DNA from 3 places in the Lysinibacillus sp. GJ-1 genome. Region 1 is predicted to be linked to each of the others. Evidence: a T-box and tRNA genes for the amino acid it is inferred to sense, from the RefSeq annotation. Region 1 holds a T-box; the other regions hold tRNA genes.
The links. A T-box is a leader RNA that pairs with one kind of tRNA and senses whether it is charged. The one in region 1 lies ahead of LO754_RS16460 (valine--tRNA ligase), so its partner is inferred to be a tRNA-Val.

Region 2: it encodes a tRNA-Val, which carries the amino acid that the T-box ahead of LO754_RS16460 (valine--tRNA ligase) is inferred to sense. The anticodon was not compared.
Region 3: it encodes a tRNA-Val, which carries the amino acid that the T-box ahead of LO754_RS16460 (valine--tRNA ligase) is inferred to sense. The anticodon was not compared.

The regions. Positions count from the first base shown of each region.
Region 1 covers NZ_CP088912.1:3,310,854-3,317,242, forward strand. Annotated here, with positions in the region: partial or broken gene LO754_RS16460 (valine--tRNA ligase) at 121-2,761, opposite strand; T-box leader at 2,941-3,262, opposite strand; gene LO754_RS23885 (hypothetical protein) at 3,367-3,561, shown strand; gene LO754_RS16470 (hypothetical protein) at 3,544-4,224, opposite strand; gene LO754_RS16475 (SRPBCC family protein) at 4,366-4,812, opposite strand; gene hemL (glutamate-1-semialdehyde 2,1-aminomutase) at 4,936-6,228, opposite strand; gene hemB (porphobilinogen synthase) at 6,228-6,389, opposite strand, start outside.
Region 2 covers NZ_CP088912.1:224,407-230,795, forward strand. Annotated here, with positions in the region: rRNA gene LO754_RS00990 (23S ribosomal RNA) at 1-2,359, shown strand, start outside; rRNA gene rrf (5S ribosomal RNA) at 2,426-2,541, shown strand; tRNA gene LO754_RS01000 (tRNA-Val) at 2,555-2,630, shown strand; tRNA gene LO754_RS01005 (tRNA-Met) at 2,657-2,731, shown strand; tRNA gene LO754_RS01010 (tRNA-Asp) at 2,743-2,815, shown strand; tRNA gene LO754_RS01015 (tRNA-Thr) at 2,827-2,902, shown strand; tRNA gene LO754_RS01020 (tRNA-Tyr) at 2,909-2,992, shown strand; tRNA gene LO754_RS01025 (tRNA-Trp) at 3,007-3,080, shown strand; tRNA gene LO754_RS01030 (tRNA-His) at 3,117-3,192, shown strand; tRNA gene LO754_RS01035 (tRNA-Gln) at 3,204-3,278, shown strand; tRNA gene LO754_RS01040 (tRNA-Lys) at 3,294-3,366, shown strand; tRNA gene LO754_RS01045 (tRNA-Leu) at 3,375-3,456, shown strand; tRNA gene LO754_RS01050 (tRNA-Gly) at 3,508-3,582, shown strand; tRNA gene LO754_RS01055 (tRNA-Leu) at 3,588-3,676, shown strand; tRNA gene LO754_RS01060 (tRNA-Arg) at 3,690-3,766, shown strand; tRNA gene LO754_RS01065 (tRNA-Pro) at 3,776-3,852, shown strand; tRNA gene LO754_RS01070 (tRNA-Ser) at 3,958-4,049, shown strand; tRNA gene LO754_RS01075 (tRNA-Phe) at 4,056-4,128, shown strand; tRNA gene LO754_RS01080 (tRNA-Gly) at 4,137-4,210, shown strand; tRNA gene LO754_RS01085 (tRNA-Ile) at 4,213-4,286, shown strand; tRNA gene LO754_RS01090 (tRNA-Asn) at 4,298-4,374, shown strand; tRNA gene LO754_RS01095 (tRNA-Glu) at 4,379-4,443, shown strand; gene LO754_RS01100 (nitric oxide synthase oxygenase) at 4,667-5,713, shown strand; gene LO754_RS01105 (CynX/NimT family MFS transporter) at 5,756-6,389, opposite strand, start outside.
Region 3 covers NZ_CP088912.1:3,665,312-3,671,700, forward strand. Annotated here, with positions in the region: gene dpaL (diaminopropionate ammonia-lyase) at 1-91, opposite strand, end outside; tRNA gene LO754_RS18055 (tRNA-Glu) at 261-332, opposite strand; tRNA gene LO754_RS18060 (tRNA-Ser) at 335-425, opposite strand; tRNA gene LO754_RS18065 (tRNA-Asn) at 439-515, opposite strand; tRNA gene LO754_RS18070 (tRNA-Ile) at 520-593, opposite strand; tRNA gene LO754_RS18075 (tRNA-Gly) at 596-669, opposite strand; tRNA gene LO754_RS18080 (tRNA-Phe) at 678-750, opposite strand; tRNA gene LO754_RS18085 (tRNA-Asp) at 779-854, opposite strand; tRNA gene LO754_RS18090 (tRNA-Met) at 858-932, opposite strand; tRNA gene LO754_RS18095 (tRNA-Ser) at 987-1,079, opposite strand; tRNA gene LO754_RS18100 (tRNA-Ile) at 1,095-1,171, opposite strand; tRNA gene LO754_RS18105 (tRNA-Met) at 1,179-1,252, opposite strand; tRNA gene LO754_RS18110 (tRNA-Pro) at 1,372-1,448, opposite strand; tRNA gene LO754_RS18115 (tRNA-Arg) at 1,458-1,534, opposite strand; tRNA gene LO754_RS18120 (tRNA-Gly) at 1,637-1,711, opposite strand; tRNA gene LO754_RS18125 (tRNA-Leu) at 1,760-1,844, opposite strand; tRNA gene LO754_RS18130 (tRNA-Lys) at 1,868-1,943, opposite strand; tRNA gene LO754_RS18135 (tRNA-Thr) at 1,950-2,025, opposite strand; tRNA gene LO754_RS18140 (tRNA-Val) at 2,029-2,104, opposite strand; rRNA gene rrf (5S ribosomal RNA) at 2,115-2,228, opposite strand; gene LO754_RS18150 (cysteine desulfurase family protein) at 2,819-3,904, opposite strand; gene nadB (L-aspartate oxidase) at 4,004-5,590, shown strand; gene nadC (carboxylating nicotinate-nucleotide diphosphorylase) at 5,547-6,389, shown strand, end outside.

The DNA.
Region 1 (6,389 bases):
TAACTAAAATAGATAATACTATATATTTTTTCCTAACTCAATACATAACTTTTGATGCATAAAAAGAAAAACAGCAAATGACTATTTCGCCATCTGCTGTTTCTTCAAATCACTATGCTATTACATGTTTTTTAATTCTTCTAAACGTTTTAATACCACTGCATGTTTCTCTTCATAATCCGCTAATTTTTCGCGTTCGGCATTTACTAATGCTTCTGGAGCCTTTGAAACAAATTTTTCATTGGACAGCTTACCAGTGACAAGCTTCACTTCTTTCGCCCACTTTTCTAGTTCTTTTTCTAGACGAGCGATTTCTTCTTCTAGATTGATAAGACCTACAAGCGGTAAGAATAGCTCTGCTCCCGTTACTACTGCCGTCATTGATTGACTCGGAGCCTCTAAGCCTTCACCAATTGTTAACGGCTCAGGATTACAGAATTTTTCTAAGTAGGCTTTATTCGCTTCAAGAGTAGCAACTGTTGCACTATCTTTAGCAGAAATGAACAACGGTACTTTTTTGCTCATAGGTGTGTTAACTTCCGCACGAATATTACGCACCGAACGTATAATATCCATAAGGAGCTTCATATTGTCTGCTTCTTCAGCAAAGTGAAGATCCGTACGCACAGTATGCTGCCACTGTAATTGACTCACCTTCATGAGGTAAATGTTGCCAAATTTCTTCTGTGATGAATGGCATAAACGGATGTAATAGACGCATTGTTTGGTCTAATACGTAAGCTAGTATAGATCGAGTTGTTTTCTTAGCAGCCTCATCTTCACCATTCAGCGGTAGTTTCGCCATTTCAATATACCAAGAACAGAAATCATCCCAAATGAAATTATATAGTTCACGACCTACTTCACCAAACTCATAACGTTCTGCTAATGAAGTCACACGTTCAATTGTTTCATTCAAGCGCGTTAAAATCCATTTATCGGCTACTGATTTTTCACCAGTTAAGTCGATTTCATCATATGTCATTCCATCCATGTTCATAAGTGCGAAACGGGAAGCATTCCAAATTTTATTAGCAAAGTTCCAAACAGATTCTACTTTTTCCGTTGTATATCGTAAATCTTGGCCTGGAGATGAACCTGTTGCTAAGAAATAACGCAGTGAATCCGCTCCGTATTTCTCAATAACATCCATTGGGTCCACACCATTACCAAGTGATTTACTCATCTTACGTCCTTCGCCATCACGTACCAATCCGTGGATTAATACATCTTTGAATGGGCGTTGTCCAGTAAATTCAATACCTTGGAAAATCATACGAGATACCCAGAAGAAAATAATATCGTATCCTGTTACAAGCGTACTTGTTGGATAGTAACGTTGATATTCTTCATTTGCCTCGTCATACCAACCCATTGTAGAAAATGGCTATAGTGCTGATGAGAACCATGTATCTAACACATCTTCATCCTGTGTCCAATTTTCTGCGTCTGCAGGCGCTTCTTTACCTACGTAAATTTCACCTGTTTCATTGTGATACCATGCAGGAATTTGGTGTCCCCACCATAATTGGCGAGAGATACACCAGTCACGGATATTTTCCATCCAACGAGAATATGTGTTTTCAAAACGTGATGGAACGAAGTGAACTTTACCTTCCTCGTCTTTTTGCAGTTCTAAAGAGGCATCTGCAAGTGGTTGCATTTTAACGAACCATTGTGCGGAAAGATAAGGTTCTACAACTGCACCAGAACGTTCAGAATGTCCTACAGAGTGCATATGCTCTTCAATATTGATTAGGACACCTGCTTCTTGTAAATCGGCAACAATTTGCTTACGGCATTCAAAACGATCCATACCATTGTATTTACCCGCAAGTTCATTCATTGTGCCATCTTCGTTCATTACCAGAATACGTTCTAAGTTATGACGATTACCAACTTCAAAGTCGTTCGGGTCATGAGCTGGTGTCATTTTTACTACACCTGTACCGAATTCCATATCAACGTAATCATCTGCTACGATAGGAATTTCACGGCCCACGATTGGTAAAATAACCGTTTTACCGATTAAATGTTGGTAACGCTCATCTTTCGGGTGAACTGCTACACCAGAGTCCCCAAGCATTGTTTCAGGACGTGTCGTTGCAACTTCCACATAGCCAGAACCATCTGCTAATGGGTACTTCATATGATAGAATGCACCTTGTACATCCTGATAGATAACTTCAATATCCGATAAGGCTGTTTTTGCTGCTGGGTCCCAGTTAATGATACGCTCCCCACGATAAATTAAGCCTTTTTCATATAATTGCACGAAAACCGTTTTAACGGCATCCGATAAACCTTTATCGAGTGTAAAACGTTCACGAGAGTAGTCTAATGCAAAGTAAAGCTTCGCCCATTGCGCGCGAATATGCCCAGCGTACTCCTCTTTCCATTCCCAAGTTTTTTCTAGGAATTTTTCACGTCCCAAATCATAACGTGTAATATTATCTTCACGTAGTTTTGCTTCTACTTTTGCTTGTGTAGCAATACCTGCATGGTCCATTCCTGGTAACCAAAGTGCATCATAACCTTGCATACGCTTCATACGAATTAAAATATCTTGTAATGTTGTATCCCATGCATGACCAAGATGCAATTTTCCTGTTACGTTCGGTGGTGGAATGACGATTGAATAGGGTTCCTTCCCGCTTTCAGGTTGTGCTTCGAAAAATTTACCTTGTAGCCACCATTCATAGCGACCCGTTTCAATAGACTGCGGATCGTATTTCGTCGGCATTGAAATGTTTTCTGTCATATTGACTCCTCCTGTTGTGAAATAATTTTTGACATTTATGCGCTTAGGCAAGCTTCATAATTACTCGTCTTGATTTACCAGTGTATTCACACCAAATAAATCAGTGACAAATGCCTTTGGATTATTCGCTAATAAAATGCATACATCTTTTTAGCAAATAAAAAAACTCCTATCGTCAACAAAAGGACGAAGGAGTTTAAGTTCGCGGTACCACCTTTAATTCCAGCAGAGTAAGATAAGCACTCTCGCACATCACTATTTCTCATATTAGTGCACTTTAAATGCCCTTATACATTAGAAGTAAGGATTCATGCTGGATGTCTTAAGCTTATTACAGCTGGCTCTCAATTCGTTAACGGTGTTTAACCGGCTTTAACTACTATTAGTTCACTAAAGCTGCTCGAGGGCTACGTTCGATTACGTACAAATAGAAACTTTTCAGCTACCGTTTCCTCTCTATAAATGCACAAATAATTTACTCTTCCCTGTCATAGCATCCATATTCAGCTTTCCACATTGTACCGCAAATTCATCTATTTTTTCAAGTGATTTAGTTAATTTCAGCTAGTCTTAAAAAGTAAATAGAAAAGGAAGTGACTATTCATATGCGACGACGTAAGTATAACCCTTGGCTTTTACCACCTTGGCTACGACAATTCCGATTTTATTGTAGAACAATTATTGTACCGATTTGTGGTTTTCAGTTTATCCGTGTTATCATCATCCCAACTTCTGGCGATCTTATCATCTTATTACTTTTACTACTTCTATGCTATTTACTTTTAAAAGATATCATTTGATACACGAACTTTGAGCGGAGTATAGTCTTCTGTTAAATCCCAAATCATTGTTTCTACTTCATTCCAGGAACTTGATTCGCGCACAGCAGAGTGACTGGAAGATTCTCTAAGCACAATTTTTTGTTCCGCCGGTACCGATTGTTTAGCTTTGGCTGATGCTTCTACAGGTGTCGGTTTCATTACTTGGACAGTTTGCTCAATAAACGTAGACTCCTCTATTGGAAGTTGCGTCTTGGCTACAACAACCTGTTCCTCAACAGCATCGATTTTTTCTACTGCTGGCATTGGTAATGCTTCACTACGAAATGTACTCGTCACTGTCCATTCAAGTTGACACATTTGATTGGACAGTATTGGACGAATGTCTTTCACCATTAAGTCCTCAATCGCTGCCTCTTTTGGTAAATCAACATTTAATGGGACTGCATATTCAAAATAGCCAGTATCTCCTTGAATATCGAGTGCATCAATACTGATTAAATCTTCGGCATCCATGAATGTTTGCATGTCTTGAAAATCAAAGCGTACATGCGCTGTGATATGATAAATACCATTTAATCTTAACGAGTCTTCTAATTGCATCGATTGCCATTGTGGCTTTATCTGCACAGCCGCAATTTCTGTTGGGCAACCATATCCCGGAAAACAAAATGTTTCACGCATATTCCAAGTTTTCTGTTCGATAATAATCCCTCCCTTAGCATCATATGAATTGCAATCGAAATGTATGCTAGACAACGATGGTTACAAGATTTTTACCATAAAAAAAGCATGCCTGAATAAAAATCAGGCATGCTTTTACGCTTAAACGTTTACCATTTTAATTTTATTTGCTACGCGATCTGTCAACATTTGTGTAGCTTTTGGAACGATTGGCTTGAAGATTGGATTTAATACAGGACCAGCTAAACCTCCTGCTGTAACTTCTAAAAAGCCTGTCATTTTTGTATTGTTTGCATCAATGCTTTCAGCTAAGAAATAGCCATTTCCTGTAAAATTATCTGATAGGCCTTTTAATTCAAAAGTTACCTTTGAAGGTGCTGCCCACTCTAAAATTGTAATCTCTACTTCTACCGTTTTTTTCAGTACACCAACATTACCTTTAAATGTCCACGTAGAGTGTTTATCATCTATCATCGTATGTGCATTATAACCTGGGACAAGCTTTGCCCATTTTTCCATGTCACTAACGAATTCCCAAACATGTTCAATTGCTACGGGTACTTCTACTGTATGTGTGCCTGTTGCCATTTTAAAACCACTACTTTCTTTTCTGAATAGCTCTATTATAAACTAAAACGCCCACTATTTGGCTATGCTGAAAGTTTTAATTTTGACAAAAAAAAGCCACCCCAATGGATGGCTTTAGATAACTTATTTTGCTAATTGGGCAAACACTTTATGGAAAGCATCGACCGTTTTCGCGATATGTTCCTCTGTATGTGCAGTAGAAATAAACAATCCTTCAAATTGGGAAGGCGGTAAGAAAATACCTTCTTCTGCCATTAAACGGAAGTATTCCGCAAATAATTGTAAATCAGACGTTTTCGCTGAAGCAAAATCGATTACATCTTCATTTGTAAAGAAGAAACCAATCATCGAGCCAGCGCGATTCACCGTATGTGGAATATTGTACTTTGTAGCTGCAGCTCTAAATCCTGCTTCTAGTTGGTCTCCTAACTTTTTGAAATACTCATAGGAGTTTTCATCAAGTCGGGATAACGTTTCATAGCCTGCTGTCATTGCTAATGGATTACCTGATAATGTACCAGCTTGATAAATTGGACCAGCCGGTGCTACTTGTTCCATAACTTCCTTCTTACCCGCGAAAGCACCTACAGGTAGACCGCCACCAATTACTTTCCCTAGCGTTGTCATATCTGGTGTTACAGCAAAGTAACCTTGCGCACAGCCATAGTCAACGCGGAAGCCTGTCATAACCTCATCAAAGATTAGCAGCGCACCATGCTTTGTTGTTAATTCACGTAAGCCTTCTAGGAAACCTGGCTGTGGTGGGACAACGCCCATATTCCCTGCCACTGGCTCAACAATTACTGCCGCAAGCTCTGCACCAAATTTTTCAAATACTTGTTTAGCACCTTCTAAATCATTGTAAGCCACCGTTAATGTATTACGCGCAATATCCGCAGGTACACCAGGGCTATCAGGTATGCCTAATGTCGCCACACCTGAACCAGCTTTTATCAATAATGAATCACCATGACCATGGTAAGAGCCTTCAAATTTCAAAATTTTATCACGACCTGTTACACCACGTGCTACACGTAATGCAGACATTGTTGCTTCTGTCCCTGATGATACAAAGCGAATCATCTCCATGCCAGGTAAACGTTCTAATACTAGCTTAGCTAAACGATTTTCTGTATAACTAGGAGCTCCAAAAGAAGAACCTTTCGCTGCAGTTTCAGCAATGGCTTTTACAACTTCCGGATGAGTATGCCCTAAAATTAAAGAGCCCCATGATAGTACATAGTCAATATATTCATTGCCATCGATGTCTGTAATTATTGCACCATGACCAGATTCCATAAATATAGGATCCATATTTACTGATTTAAATGCACGTACGGGACTACTAACCCCACCCGGCATTAAGTTGATAGCTTCTGCATATGCTTGTTTTGATTTTTCGTAAGAACGCGCCATTATTTCTCCTCCAACCAACGTGCTACATCTTTAGCATGATAAGTGATAATTAGATCCGAGCCTGCTCGTTTCATACCTAGCAATGTTTCAAGCACTACTTTTTTCTCTTCAATCCAACCATTGATAGCTGCAGCTTTAATCATTGCATATTCACCAGAAAC
Region 2 (6,389 bases), 1.6 Mb from region 1:
GTGTGCCTACAAGTAGTTAGAGCCCGTTAATGGGTGATAGCGTGCCTTTTGTAGAATGAACCGGCGAGTTACGATTACGTGCGAGGTTAAGCTTTAGAAGGCGGAGCCGCAGCGAAAGCGAGTCTGAATAGGGCGAATTAGTACGTGGTCGTAGACCCGAAACCAGGTGATCTACCCATGTCCAGGGTGAAGGTGAGGTAACACTTACTGGAGGCCGAACCCACGCACGTTGAAAAGTGCGGGGATGAGGTGTGGGTAGCGGAGAAATTCCAATCGAACTTGGAGATAGCTGGTTCTCTCCGAAATAGCTTTAGGGCTAGCCTCGTGATGAGAATACTGGAGGTAGAGCACTGTTTGGACTAGGGGTATCCCGGTTTACCGAATTCAGACAAACTCCGAATGCCAGATATTTATACACGGGAGTCAGACTGCGAGTGATAAGATCCGTAGTCAAAAGGGAAACAGCCCAGACCACCAGCTAAGGTCCCAAAGTAATCGTTAAGTGGAAAAGGATGTGGCGTTGCACAGACAACCAGGATGTTGGCTTAGAAGCAGCCATCATTTAAAGAGTGCGTAATAGCTCACTGGTCGAGTGACGCTGCGCCGAAAATGTATCGGGGCTAAACGATTCACCGAAGCTGTGGATTGACATCTACGATGTCAGTGGTAGGAGAGCGTTCTAAGTGCGTTGAAGTCAGACCGGAAGGACTGGTGGAGCGCTTAGAAGTGAGAATGCCGGTATGAGTAGCGAAAGACGGGTGAGAATCCCGTCCACCGTATGACTAAGGTTTCCTGAGGAAGGCTCGTCCGCTCAGGGTTAGTCGGGACCTAAGCCGAGGCCGATAGGCGTAGGCGATGGACAACAGGTTGATATTCCTGTACCACCTCCTCACCGTTTGAGAAATGGGGGGACGCAGTAGGATAGGGTAAGCGCGCCGTTGGTTGTGCGCGTCCAAGCAGTAAGGCGTGTGTGTAGGCAAATCCGCACACTGTAACGTTGAGCTGTGATGGCGAGTCCGTATGGACGAAGTTCCTGATTTCACACTGCCAAGAAAAGCCTCTATCGAGGTGAGAGGTGCCCGTACCGCAAACCGACACAGGTAGTCGAGGAGAGAATCCTAAGGTGTGCGAGAGAACTCTCGTTAAGGAACTCGGCAAAATGACCCCGTAACTTCGGGAGAAGGGGTGCTCTTGAGCGTGCAAGCGCATGAGAGCCGCAGTGAATAGGCAGGCGACTGTTTAGCAAAAACACAGGTCTCTGCAAAACCGTAAGGTGACGTATAGGGGCTGACGCCTGCCCGGTGCTGGAAGGTTAAGAGGAGTGGTTAGCGCAAGCGAAGCTGCGAATTGAAGCCCCAGTAAACGGCGGCCGTAACTATAACGGTCCTAAGGTAGCGAAATTCCTTGTCGGGTAAGTTCCGACCCGCACGAAAGGCGTAACGATCTGGGCACTGTCTCAACGAGAGACTCGGTGAAATTATAGTACCTGTGAAGATGCAGGTTACCCGCGACAGGACGGAAAGACCCCGTGGAGCTTTACTGTAGCCTGATATTGAATTTTGGTACAACTTGTACAGGATAGGTAGGAGCCAGAGATCTCGGAGCGCCAGCTTCGAAGGAGGCGTCGGTGGGATACTACCCTGGTTGTATTGAAATTCTAACCCATGCCCCTTAGCGGGGCAGGAGACAGTGTCAGGCGGACAGTTTGACTGGGGCGGTCGCCTCCTAAAAGGTAACGGAGGCGCCCAAAGGTTCCCTCAGAATGGTTGGAAATCATTCGTAGAGTGTAAAGGCACAAGGGAGCTTGACTGCGAGACCTACAAGTCGAGCAGGGTCGAAAGACGGGCTTAGTGATCCGGTGGTTCCGCATGGAAGTACCATCGCTCAACGGATAAAAGCTACCCCGGGGATAACAGGCTTATCTCCCCAAGAGTCCACATCGACGGGGAGGTTTGGCACCTCGATGTCGGCTCATCGCATCCTGGGGCTGTAGTCGGTCCCAAGGGTTGGGCTGTTCGCCCATTAAAGCGGTACGCGAGCTGGGTTCAGAACGTCGTGAGACAGTTCGGTCCCTATCCGTCGTGGGCGTAGGAAATTTGAGAGGAGCTGTCCTTAGTACGAGAGGACCGGGATGGACACACCGCTGGTGTACCAGTTGTCTTGCCAAAGGCATCGCTGGGTAGCTATGTGTGGACGGGATAAGTGCTGAAAGCATCTAAGCATGAAGCCCCCTCAAGATGAGATTTCCCATTACGCAAGTAAGTAAGATCCCTCAAAGACGATGAGGTAGATAGGTTCGAGGTGGAAGTGTGGTGACACATGGAGCTGACGAATACTAATCGATCGAGGACTTAACCAAAAAGTTTGAAACATTCAATGAACGTTTATCCAGTTTTGAGAGAACGAGTTCTTTCAACTGAATAAGTGAAGTGATGATGGCAAAGAGGTCACACCCGTTCCCATACCGAACACGGAAGTTAAGCTCTTTAGCGCCGATGGTAGTTGGGGGCTTCCCCCTGTGAGAGTAGGACGTCGCTTCGCTTATTTTTTATGTGGAGGATTAGCTCAGCTGGGAGAGCATCTGCCTTACAAGCAGAGGGTCGGCGGTTCGAGCCCGTCATCCTCCACCATTTATTTATTATGAAAGTACTATTATCGCGGGGTGGAGCAGTGGTAGCTCGTCGGGCTCATAACCCGAAGGTCACAGGTTCAAATCCTGTCTCCGCAACCAAATAAAATTAAGGTCCCGTGGTGTAGCGGTTAACATGCCTGCCTGTCACGCAGGAGATCGCCGGTTCGATCCCGGTCGGGACCGTCCTTATTTGTGCCGGTGTAGCTCAGTTGGTAGAGCAACTGACTTGTAATCAGTAGGTCGTGGGTTCGACTCCTATCGCCGGCACCATCCCTTGGAGGGGTAGCGAAGTGGCTAAACGCGGCGGACTGTAAATCCGCTCCTTAGGGTTCGGCGGTTCGAATCCGTCCCCCTCCACCAGCTCTTTATTCAATAGGGGCATAGTTCAACGGTAGAATAGAGGTCTCCAAAACCTTTGGTGTGGGTTCGATTCCTACTGCCCCTGCCAAATTTTTTAGGTTAGACTACTGTTATATTACATATGGCGGTTGTGGCGAAGTGGTTAACGCATCGGATTGTGGTTCCGACATTCGTGGGTTCGATTCCCATCAGTCGCCCCATAATAAAATATTGGGGTATAGCCAAGCGGTAAGGCAACGGATTTTGATTCCGTCATGCCTAGGTTCGAATCCTAGTACCCCAGCCATTTATTTCTTAATATGAGCCATTAGCTCAGTTGGTAGAGCATCTGACTTTTAATCAGAGGGTCGAAGGTTCGAGTCCTTCATGGCTCATCATATTTGCGGGTGTGGCGGAATTGGCAGACGCACTAGACTTAGGATCTAGCGCCGCAAGGCGTGGGGGTTCGACTCCCTTCACCCGCATCATCTATATTTTAAATTTATAATTGCCAGGATAAATAATCTTATGCACATGCGGAAGTAGTTCAGTGGTAGAACACCACCTTGCCAAGGTGGGGGTCGCGAGTTCGAACCTCGTCTTCCGCTCCAAATGTGCCGGGGTGGCGGAACTGGCAGACGCACAGGACTTAAAATCCTGCGGTAGGTGACTACCGTGCCGGTTCGATTCCGGCCCTCGGCACCATTTTTAATATTTAGCGCCCGTAGCTCAATTGGATAGAGCGTCTGACTACGGATCAGAAGGTTGTGGGTTCGACTCCTGCCGGGCGCGCCAATAAATGAACGGAATGTAGCTCAGCTTGGTAGAGCACTTGGTTTGGGACCAAGGGGTCGTAGGTTCGAATCCTGTCATTCCGACCATCTTTTTAACAAATAGGGCCTTAGCTCAGCTGGGAGAGCGCCTGCCTTGCACGCAGGAGGTCAGCGGTTCGATCCCGCTAGGCTCCACCATAATTGTTTTATTCCGGAGGTATACCCAAGTCTGGCTGAAGGGATCGGTCTTGAAAACCGACAGGCGGGTAACACCGCGCGGGGTTCGAATCCCTCTACCTCCTCCATTTTCCGGGTCAGTAGCTCAGTTGGTAGAGCATTAGATTGAAGCTCTAAGTGTCGGCGGTTCGATTCCGTCCTGACCCATCATTTTTGCGGGTGTAGTTTAATGGTAAAACCTCAGCCTTCCAAGCTGATGTCGTGAGTTCGATTCTCATCACCCGCTCCAAGAGGTCTATAGCTCAGCTGGTTAGAGCGCACGCCTGATAAGCGTGAGGTCGATGGTTCGAGTCCATTTATACCATTTTAAAATTATTCCGAAGTAGCTCAGTTGGTAGTAGCACCTGACTGTTAATCAGGTTGTCGCAGGTTCGAGTCCTGCCTTCGGAGCCACTACCTTGGTCAAGCGGTTAAGACACCGCCCTTTCACGGCGGTAACACGGGTTCGAATCCCGTAGGTCATCAAGCATGTAGCAAATTTTGCTACATGCTTTTTTTTGTTTTTTAAGCATTTAATTATTGTCATTAAGGCATTAAGTATTGTGTAAATCATCTAACTTTTAATTTGCCGTTTTAAATTTGAACAAAGTATTTCATATATAAAAGATGTATGTTTTCTTACGGATTTTTTCGTGGTGAATTGTATGCTGTTCATCTAATATGGGGATAGATGGAGGAAAACGATATGAATTTACAAGAGGTACAACGTTTTTTAGCACTTTATCAATTGGAACAAAATGAGTCAGAACAATGGCTTACAAATAGATTACAGCAAGTTGTCACAGAGGGAGCATATATTCCTACAACGGAAGAGCTTACTTTTGGCGCAAGAGTAGCATGGCGTAATAGTAATAAATGTATTGGGAGATTATTTTGGCAATCACTTCATGTTGAGGATGCTCGTGAGGTTTTAGATGAGCATGCTATTTTTGAGAAATTACTTCACCATATTCGATATGCAACAAATGGCGGTAAGATTCGTCCGACTATAACGGTATTTGCCTCTGATAGAGTAAAAATATGGAATCACCAGCTTATACGTTATGCAGGTTATGAAACAGAAGCAGGGATTATTGGTGATTCCCATTCGGTGCCATTTACAAAAGTGTGCGAGTCACTTGGCTGGCAGGGAGCAAGAACAGCATTTGATGTGCTACCACTCGTGATTCAAGTAGATAGCCGAAAACCGCAATGGTTTCCAATCCCAAGTGGTGATGTATTAGAGGTTGTGATTCGTCACCCTGAACATCCTAAGGTAGAAGAACTAGGAATGAAGTGGTATGCGGTGCCAATTATATCGAGCATGCGCTTTCAAATGGCGGGTATTGACTTTCAGGCAGCCCCCTTTAATGGCTGGTATATGGGGACAGAAATTGGAGCACGGAATTTAGCTGATCATGATCGTTATGATATGTTACCGAAGATAGCAGAAATTTTTAATCTTGATACAACAAAGCAAGCATCTCTTTGGCGTGATCGTGCGCTAGTAGAATTAAATATTGCTGTTCTTCATTCCTTTAAAGAAGATGGCGTAAGTATTGTTGATCATCATACCGCAGCACAGCAATTTAAGCTATTTGAAGAAGCAGAGCACAAGGCAGGGCGCGATTTAACAGGCAACTGGACTTGGTTGATTCCACCATTGTCGCCTGCAACGACACATATTTTCCATAAGCCGTATGTAAATGTCTATCATACACCTAATTATTTTTACCAAAAACCCCCATACTAATGATGAAGAGGCAGCTCATTGTAGAAAATGAACTGCCTCGTATTAATTGATATATTCATTTTTAGAAGCTCTAAATGAACAGAAGAAGAGTAGAGCTGTAACGGCAACAAATAGCCACCCAGCGATATCCCAGCCGCCAAATAAATCATGTAAATAGCCAAATAAAATTGGACCAACTGCGGCTAATAAATAACCTAATGATTGTGCAAAGCCAGATAAATCTGCCGCCTCAAAAGCTGTACGTGTACGTAATGTAAAGAACATCATGGCAAGTGCAAATGAAGCCCCACCTGCTAAACCAAGCAATATCATCCATAACACAGCAAGACTAGTCCATTCCATCACAACGCCTGTAAAACCGATGACATAAAATGCTGTAAACATTAAAACGAGTGGTCGCTGAGATGTCATTTTGCTAGCAATGATAGGCACAACTAATGCCATAGGCACTTGTGAAATTTGCATGATGGAAAACATCCAACCCGCACGATCAGCGGCTACGCCTTGTGCAATATAAATTTCAGGAATCCAAGCTGCGGTAGTATAAAATAATAACGATTGTAGCCCCATTGCCCCAGTAACTGCCCAAGTAACTGGTGATTTCCACAATGGTATACGCGCTTTTGTAGAGACTACAGTTGGCTCAGGTTTATTAAACTTTAATTGGGGTAACCAA
Region 3 (6,389 bases), 350 kb from region 1:
CTGTAAAATTTTGCAGTAAATCTTTACATTGTTGTAAGTTCTCTTGCAAAAGATATTGCCGATTATACACCCATCTTAAATTTTCGCTCATTCGTATGATCCCCCTTTATAATTGCTTATACCTATATTACCTAATATTGCTATTAAAGAGAATCATCATTGTATTCATAAATAGACAATGGGAAACGATGCACTCTCAATTTTTCAATCTAGCAAAAAAAACGCAGTAAATGTGTAATCACATTTACTGCGTTTTAGTATGACCCCTACGGGATTCGAACCCGTGTTACCGCCGTGAAAGGGCGGTGTCTTAACCACTTGACCAAAGGGCCAATGGCGGAGAAGGAGGGATTTGAACCCTCGCGCCGGTTACCCGACCTACACCCTTAGCAGGGGCGCCTCTTCAGCCTCTTGAGTACTTCCCCATAAATAAAAAAATGGCTCCGAAGGCAGGACTCGAACCTGCGACAACCTGATTAACAGTCAGGTGCTACTACCAACTGAGCTACTTCGGAATAATGGTGGTAAATGGACTCGAACCATCGACCTCACGCTTATCAGGCGTGCGCTCTAACCAGCTGAGCTATAGGCCCATTGGAGCGGGTGATGGGAATCGAACCCACGACATCAGCTTGGAAGGCTGAGGTTTTACCATTAAACTACACCCGCGTATATGATGGGTCAGGACGGAATCGAACCGCCGACACTTAGAGCTTCAATCTAATGCTCTACCAACTGAGCTACTGACCCATATACTTTTACTGAACCTATTTTAAAATGGCGGTCCCGACCGGGATCGAACCGGCGATCTCCTGCGTGACAGGCAGGCATGTTAACCGCTACACCACGGGACCACTTGGTTGCGGGGGCTGGATTTGAACCAACGACCTTCGGGTTATGAGCCCGACGAGCTACCACTGCTCCACCCCGCGATAATATGTTTATTCACTTCGAGTTTTTTGTACACCATTTACTAAAATTAAAACTGGAGGAGGTAGAGGGATTCGAACCCCCGCGCGGTGTTACCCGCCTGTCGGTTTTCAAGACCGATCCCTTCAGCCAGACTTGGGTATACCTCCGTACTATTATATAAATGGTGGACCTTGCAGGACTCGAACCTGCGACCGGACGGTTATGAGCCGTCTGCTCTAACCAACTGAGCTAAAGGTCCTTTAAGATGGCGGCAGAGGGGATCGAACCCCCGACCTTACGGGTATGAACCGTACGCTCTAGCCAGCTGAGCTACGCCGCCAGGATCTTTATACTGGTTATAAATTATGGTGGAGCCTAGCGGGATCGAACCGCTGACCTCCTGCGTGCAAGGCAGGCGCTCTCCCAGCTGAGCTACCATAAATTACAGATTTTTGGAAATGGTCGGGAAGACAGGATTCGAACCTGCGACCCCTTGGTCCCAAACCAAGTGCTCTACCAAGCTGAGCTACTTCCCGTTCATTTATTGGCGCGCCCGGCAGGAGTCGAACCCACAACCTTCTGATCCGTAGTCAGACGCTCTATCCAATTGAGCTACGGGCGCTTGATAAAAAATGGTGCCGAGGGGAATCGAACCGGCACGGTAGTCACCTACCGCAGGATTTTAAGTCCTGTGCGTCTGCCAGTTCCGCCACCCCGGCACATTTGGAGCGGAAGACGAGGTTCGAACTCGCGACCCCCACCTTGGCAAGGTGGTGTTCTACCACTGAACTACTTCCGCATGTGCATAAGATTATTTATCCTGGCAATTATATAAATTCAAATAAAATGGTGCGGGTGAAGGGAGTCGAACCCCCACGCCTCGCGGCGCTAGATCCTAAGTCTAGTGCGTCTGCCAATTCCGCCACACCCGCATTTTATTGTTGGCAATTAAAAATGGTGAGCCATGAAGGACTCGAACCTTCGACCCTCTGATTAAAAGTCAGATGCTCTACCAACTGAGCTAATGGCTCAAAAAATGGTGCCGGCTATAGGAATCGAACCCACGACCTACTGATTACAAGTCAGTTGCTCTACCTGCTGAGCTAAACCGGCATATGGTGGAGGATGACGGGCTCGAACCGCCGACCCTCTGCTTGTAAGGCAGATGCTCTCCCAGCTGAGCTAATCCTCCTGGGTATTATGCCTAGCGACGTCCTACTCTCACAGGGGAAGCCCCAACTACCATCGGCGCTAAAGAGCTTAACTTCCGTGTTCGGTATGGGAACGGGTGTGACCTCTTTGCCATCATCACTAGACTATATTTCGACTTTCAATACAAAGTATTACTGCATTAGCTTTATGCGTTCGGTCAGTTGCGTACTAGAGTAAGCTTCTTCCTTCTCTCAACCGCTTTTGCGAATAGCTTTTATCTCGAAACTCTTATGTATTTCGTTTTGAAGTTGTTTACCTGTCCTTCAAGACAAGAATTATTGTATAACGTTTATCTAGAGAATGCAACACTTTTTTATAAAAAAAAGAAATTATTACTTTTTAAAGATATTTTTGTTATGTGAGAGAATTTATCGCTCTGCTAACCATTATAGCAATTGTTTTTCCAAAAGAAAACATTTTATTTACACAAATCAATAAAATAGTTAAATTGTCGACAAAGAGATGTATATTTTTAACGAACGCTACTACTGTTTCTTTAATGGTGTGCTCGTTTGCATCGCTATGGAAGAGGTAGCTTTTACGCCTTTGCAACAATAAAATTATAGATGGCTTTTGCAGTTATCACTTAAAGCCCATGCTTACGTCAAGAAGCAATTTATTAGAACAAAGAAGCCTTTAATTTTTACAGGAAGTGATTTATCAGAAAAATTAAAGGCTTTTTTCAATACCTAATTTATTTTAGAATGTTAGACAATGCAAAGGTTAATTGATCAATTTCTTCAAATGTTGTTGTTGGTCCAAATGATATTCTAAAAAACTGTCGTGCTTCCTCCATTGTATAACCCATTGATATAATTGCTTTTGTGCCAGATTCACTGTGTATATCACAAGCACTACCAGTTGAAATACAAATACCGGCTTCGTTTAATTTGAGTAACACGTATTGCCCTTCCACTTTGTCCATCATCAAACCACATATATTAGGTAGTTGCCTCACACACTTAATTAATCGACAAGTTGGTGGTAAATGGCTTTGTAGATATTGACGCAACAATTCATAATGTTGACGCTCAAAATGATAGTTTTCAATGGCTGACGCAAAAGCCACAATGGCAGGTGTATCTAATGTTCCACCACGTAAACCACGTTCATGTGTTACGCCGGGTGTTAAAGACGGCACTCGAATTTGAGGATTTACAAATATTGCCCCACATCCTTTTGGTCCTCCTATTTTATGGGCAGAAATGGTAATTGCATCTACATTTGCACAAAAAGAAGTAGTTGGTAGCTTACAAAAGGACTGTACACAATCTACATGAAAAAATATATTTTGACTGTTTGCTATTAAAGCAATTTCTTCCACTGGTTGGATAGAGCCTATTTCAGAATTTACATGTTGAATTGTTATTAATGCTGTATCCTCTTTTATAGCCTCTCGTACCTGATTGACTTGAATACACCCATCCAGTTGTAAAGGTAATTTTGTAACGGAATAACCCATTTTCTCAAGTGTATTCAATGCTGCATGGACAGACGTATGCTCAGCTTGCGATGAAATTATATGCTTGCCTTTTTTTGAAGCTAAAGCCAGTGATAAAATCGATAGTAAATTCCCTTCTGTTCCGCTTCCAGTAAAAATAATCCCATCACTTTTAACGCCGAGTTTTCTTGCTACGATAGCTCTCGCCTGTTCTACAAAGTAATTTGCTTGTCCTCCTAAATCATGCAAACTTGCACTATTTCCATAATAACGTTTTGCCACTTCACAATAAGCTTCAAGTGCTTTATTCGACATTGGAGATGTTGCTGCATAATCCATGTAAATCATCTAATTCTCCCTTTCTAGTCATCAAGTCTTGTTTTCCTTTTTATTTTATGTAAAGATATGTGTCAAGACAACTGTAAAGAAGGTAGACCTATGGATGTAAAGACAGACATACTCATTATTGGTAGTGGCATTGCATCACTTCAAGCAGCACGACTACTTGGACAGTATTTTCAAGTACAGATTGTTACGAAATCCTCTGTTAAAATGAGTAGCTCTTATCGTGCACAAGGAGGCATAGCTGCCGTTACTAGTCCTGAAGATCATACAAATTTGCATATTGCTGATACATTAGCTGCCGGTGAATACCATCACGAGAAAAAATTTGTTGAAACACTTATAAAAGATGGTTCTACCATTATGAGGAAATTTCTCTTAGAGGGATTGCCCATCGATCGGCAAGAAACCGGTGAACCGGCACTTGGCTTAGAAGGAGCCCATAGTCATCATCGTATTTTACATGCTGGGGGCGATAGGACTGGTCAAATATTGATTGATTACTTACTTAAACACCTACCGTCAAATATTTCTATTCATTGCAATGAATTGGCTTTTGAATTGATGTTAAACAGCAATGGCGAGTGTATTGGCGTCATGACAAAGGGTGAAGAAGGATTAAAACGTTACTTTGCCCATCATGTCATTCTTGCTACAGGTGGTGCAGGTGCTCTTTATCCAAGCACTTCTAACTATGCAACGAATACGGGAGATGGTATTGCATTAGCATATCGCGCAGGCGCTGCCATCAGTGATATGGAATTTATGCAATTTCATCCAAGTTTATTATGGTGTGATGGCGAGGCTAAAGGATTGGTCTCTGAAGCTGTTCGAGGCGCTGGAGGTATTTTTGTTAATGCACAGCGTGAACCTATTATGACAGGTGTACATCCACTGCTAGATTTAGCACCACGTCATGTTACTGCCCACACATTATATACAAAGCGCGCATCTGGGCAAGAAACATTTATTGATATTACAAACATTCAGCACTTTGAAGAGAAATTCCCTACGATTACAAAACTTTGCATTGACAACGGTATTGATTTACAAAATGGCCAAATCCCTGTAGCACCAGGAAGTCATTTCTTAATGGGCGGCGTTATAGCTGATGACATGGGAAGAACTACGATTGGAAACCTATATGCTGTCGGCGAAGTTGCTTGTACGGGCGTTCATGGTGCAAATCGTTTAGCAAGCAATTCATTACTGGAAGGCATCACATTCGGCCAAAAGATGGCTCAATATATCATACAAACTGGTTGCAACCAAACGAATTTCACGCTTGCTGCTGCAAACTATCAACAGTCGATGCCCCCATTATTACCGAAAGAACAATTACAACAAACAATGATGCATACATTAGGCATCGTGCGAAACCCTATCGATATGCAACTTTTTGTAGAGCAATTGCCTTCATTACAAGATTTACTTCAAGTGAATGTGATGAATTTCAATGCACAGCACCTTGAACTCTACATGATGCATATTGTTGCTTCGCTGATGGGGCATGCAGCTCTTACACGAACAGAAACTCGTGGCGCTCATATTCGCAACGATACGCCTAACAGTGAAACAGACTGGGCAAAGCGCTGGATTATTTTTCAACAAGGACAAATGAAAGTGAGGAATTCAATGTATGAATATCATCAAACTCGAGGAAATGCTCAAGCAATTTTTTAATGAAGATATAGGAGATGGGGATTTATCAAGCGAACTTATCTTTTCAATCGAGCAAACCGGTTCCTTTTCCTTTTATGCAAAAGATAGTGGTATTTTTTGCGGAACACCTATTATCGAACATGGTTTTCGGTTACTCGATTCTTCCATGCAAATCACAATGCATAAAAATGACGGTGATGCCGTGAAATATGGTGATATTCTTGCAGTTATTAAAGGACCTCTACAGAAATTATTGATAGGAGAACGAGTGATTTTAAATCTTATTCAGCGCATGTCCGCCATCGCCACAGCAGCCAATAGAGCTGTTCAGGAAACAGCAGGAACTTCTGCGAAAATTTGCGATACACGCAAAACGATTCCTGGCTTAAGGATGCTTGATAAATATGCTGTACGTATAGGTGGTGCCTATAATCATCGAAGTGGCTTATACGATGCGATTATGCTTAAGGATAATCATATTGCTTTTGCTGGTAGTATTACAGAAGCCGTACAAACCGCTCGTAAAAAAATTGGGCATACAGTAAAAATCGAAGTAGAGATTGAAACAAAAGCCCAGTTAGATGAAGCCATTGCCGCAGGTGCAGACATTATTATGTTCGATAATTGTACGCCTGAAGAAATAGCAGCTTGGATTCAATACGTTCCAACACATATTGCCACTGAAGCTTCTGGTGGCATTACATTAGAAAATTTACATGCTTATGCAAAGTCAGGTATTCAGTGGATTTCACTGGGTGCACTAACGCATTCAGTAAAAGCCTTTGATATAAGTGCACTTGTACAAATGAAAGGAGAGCAT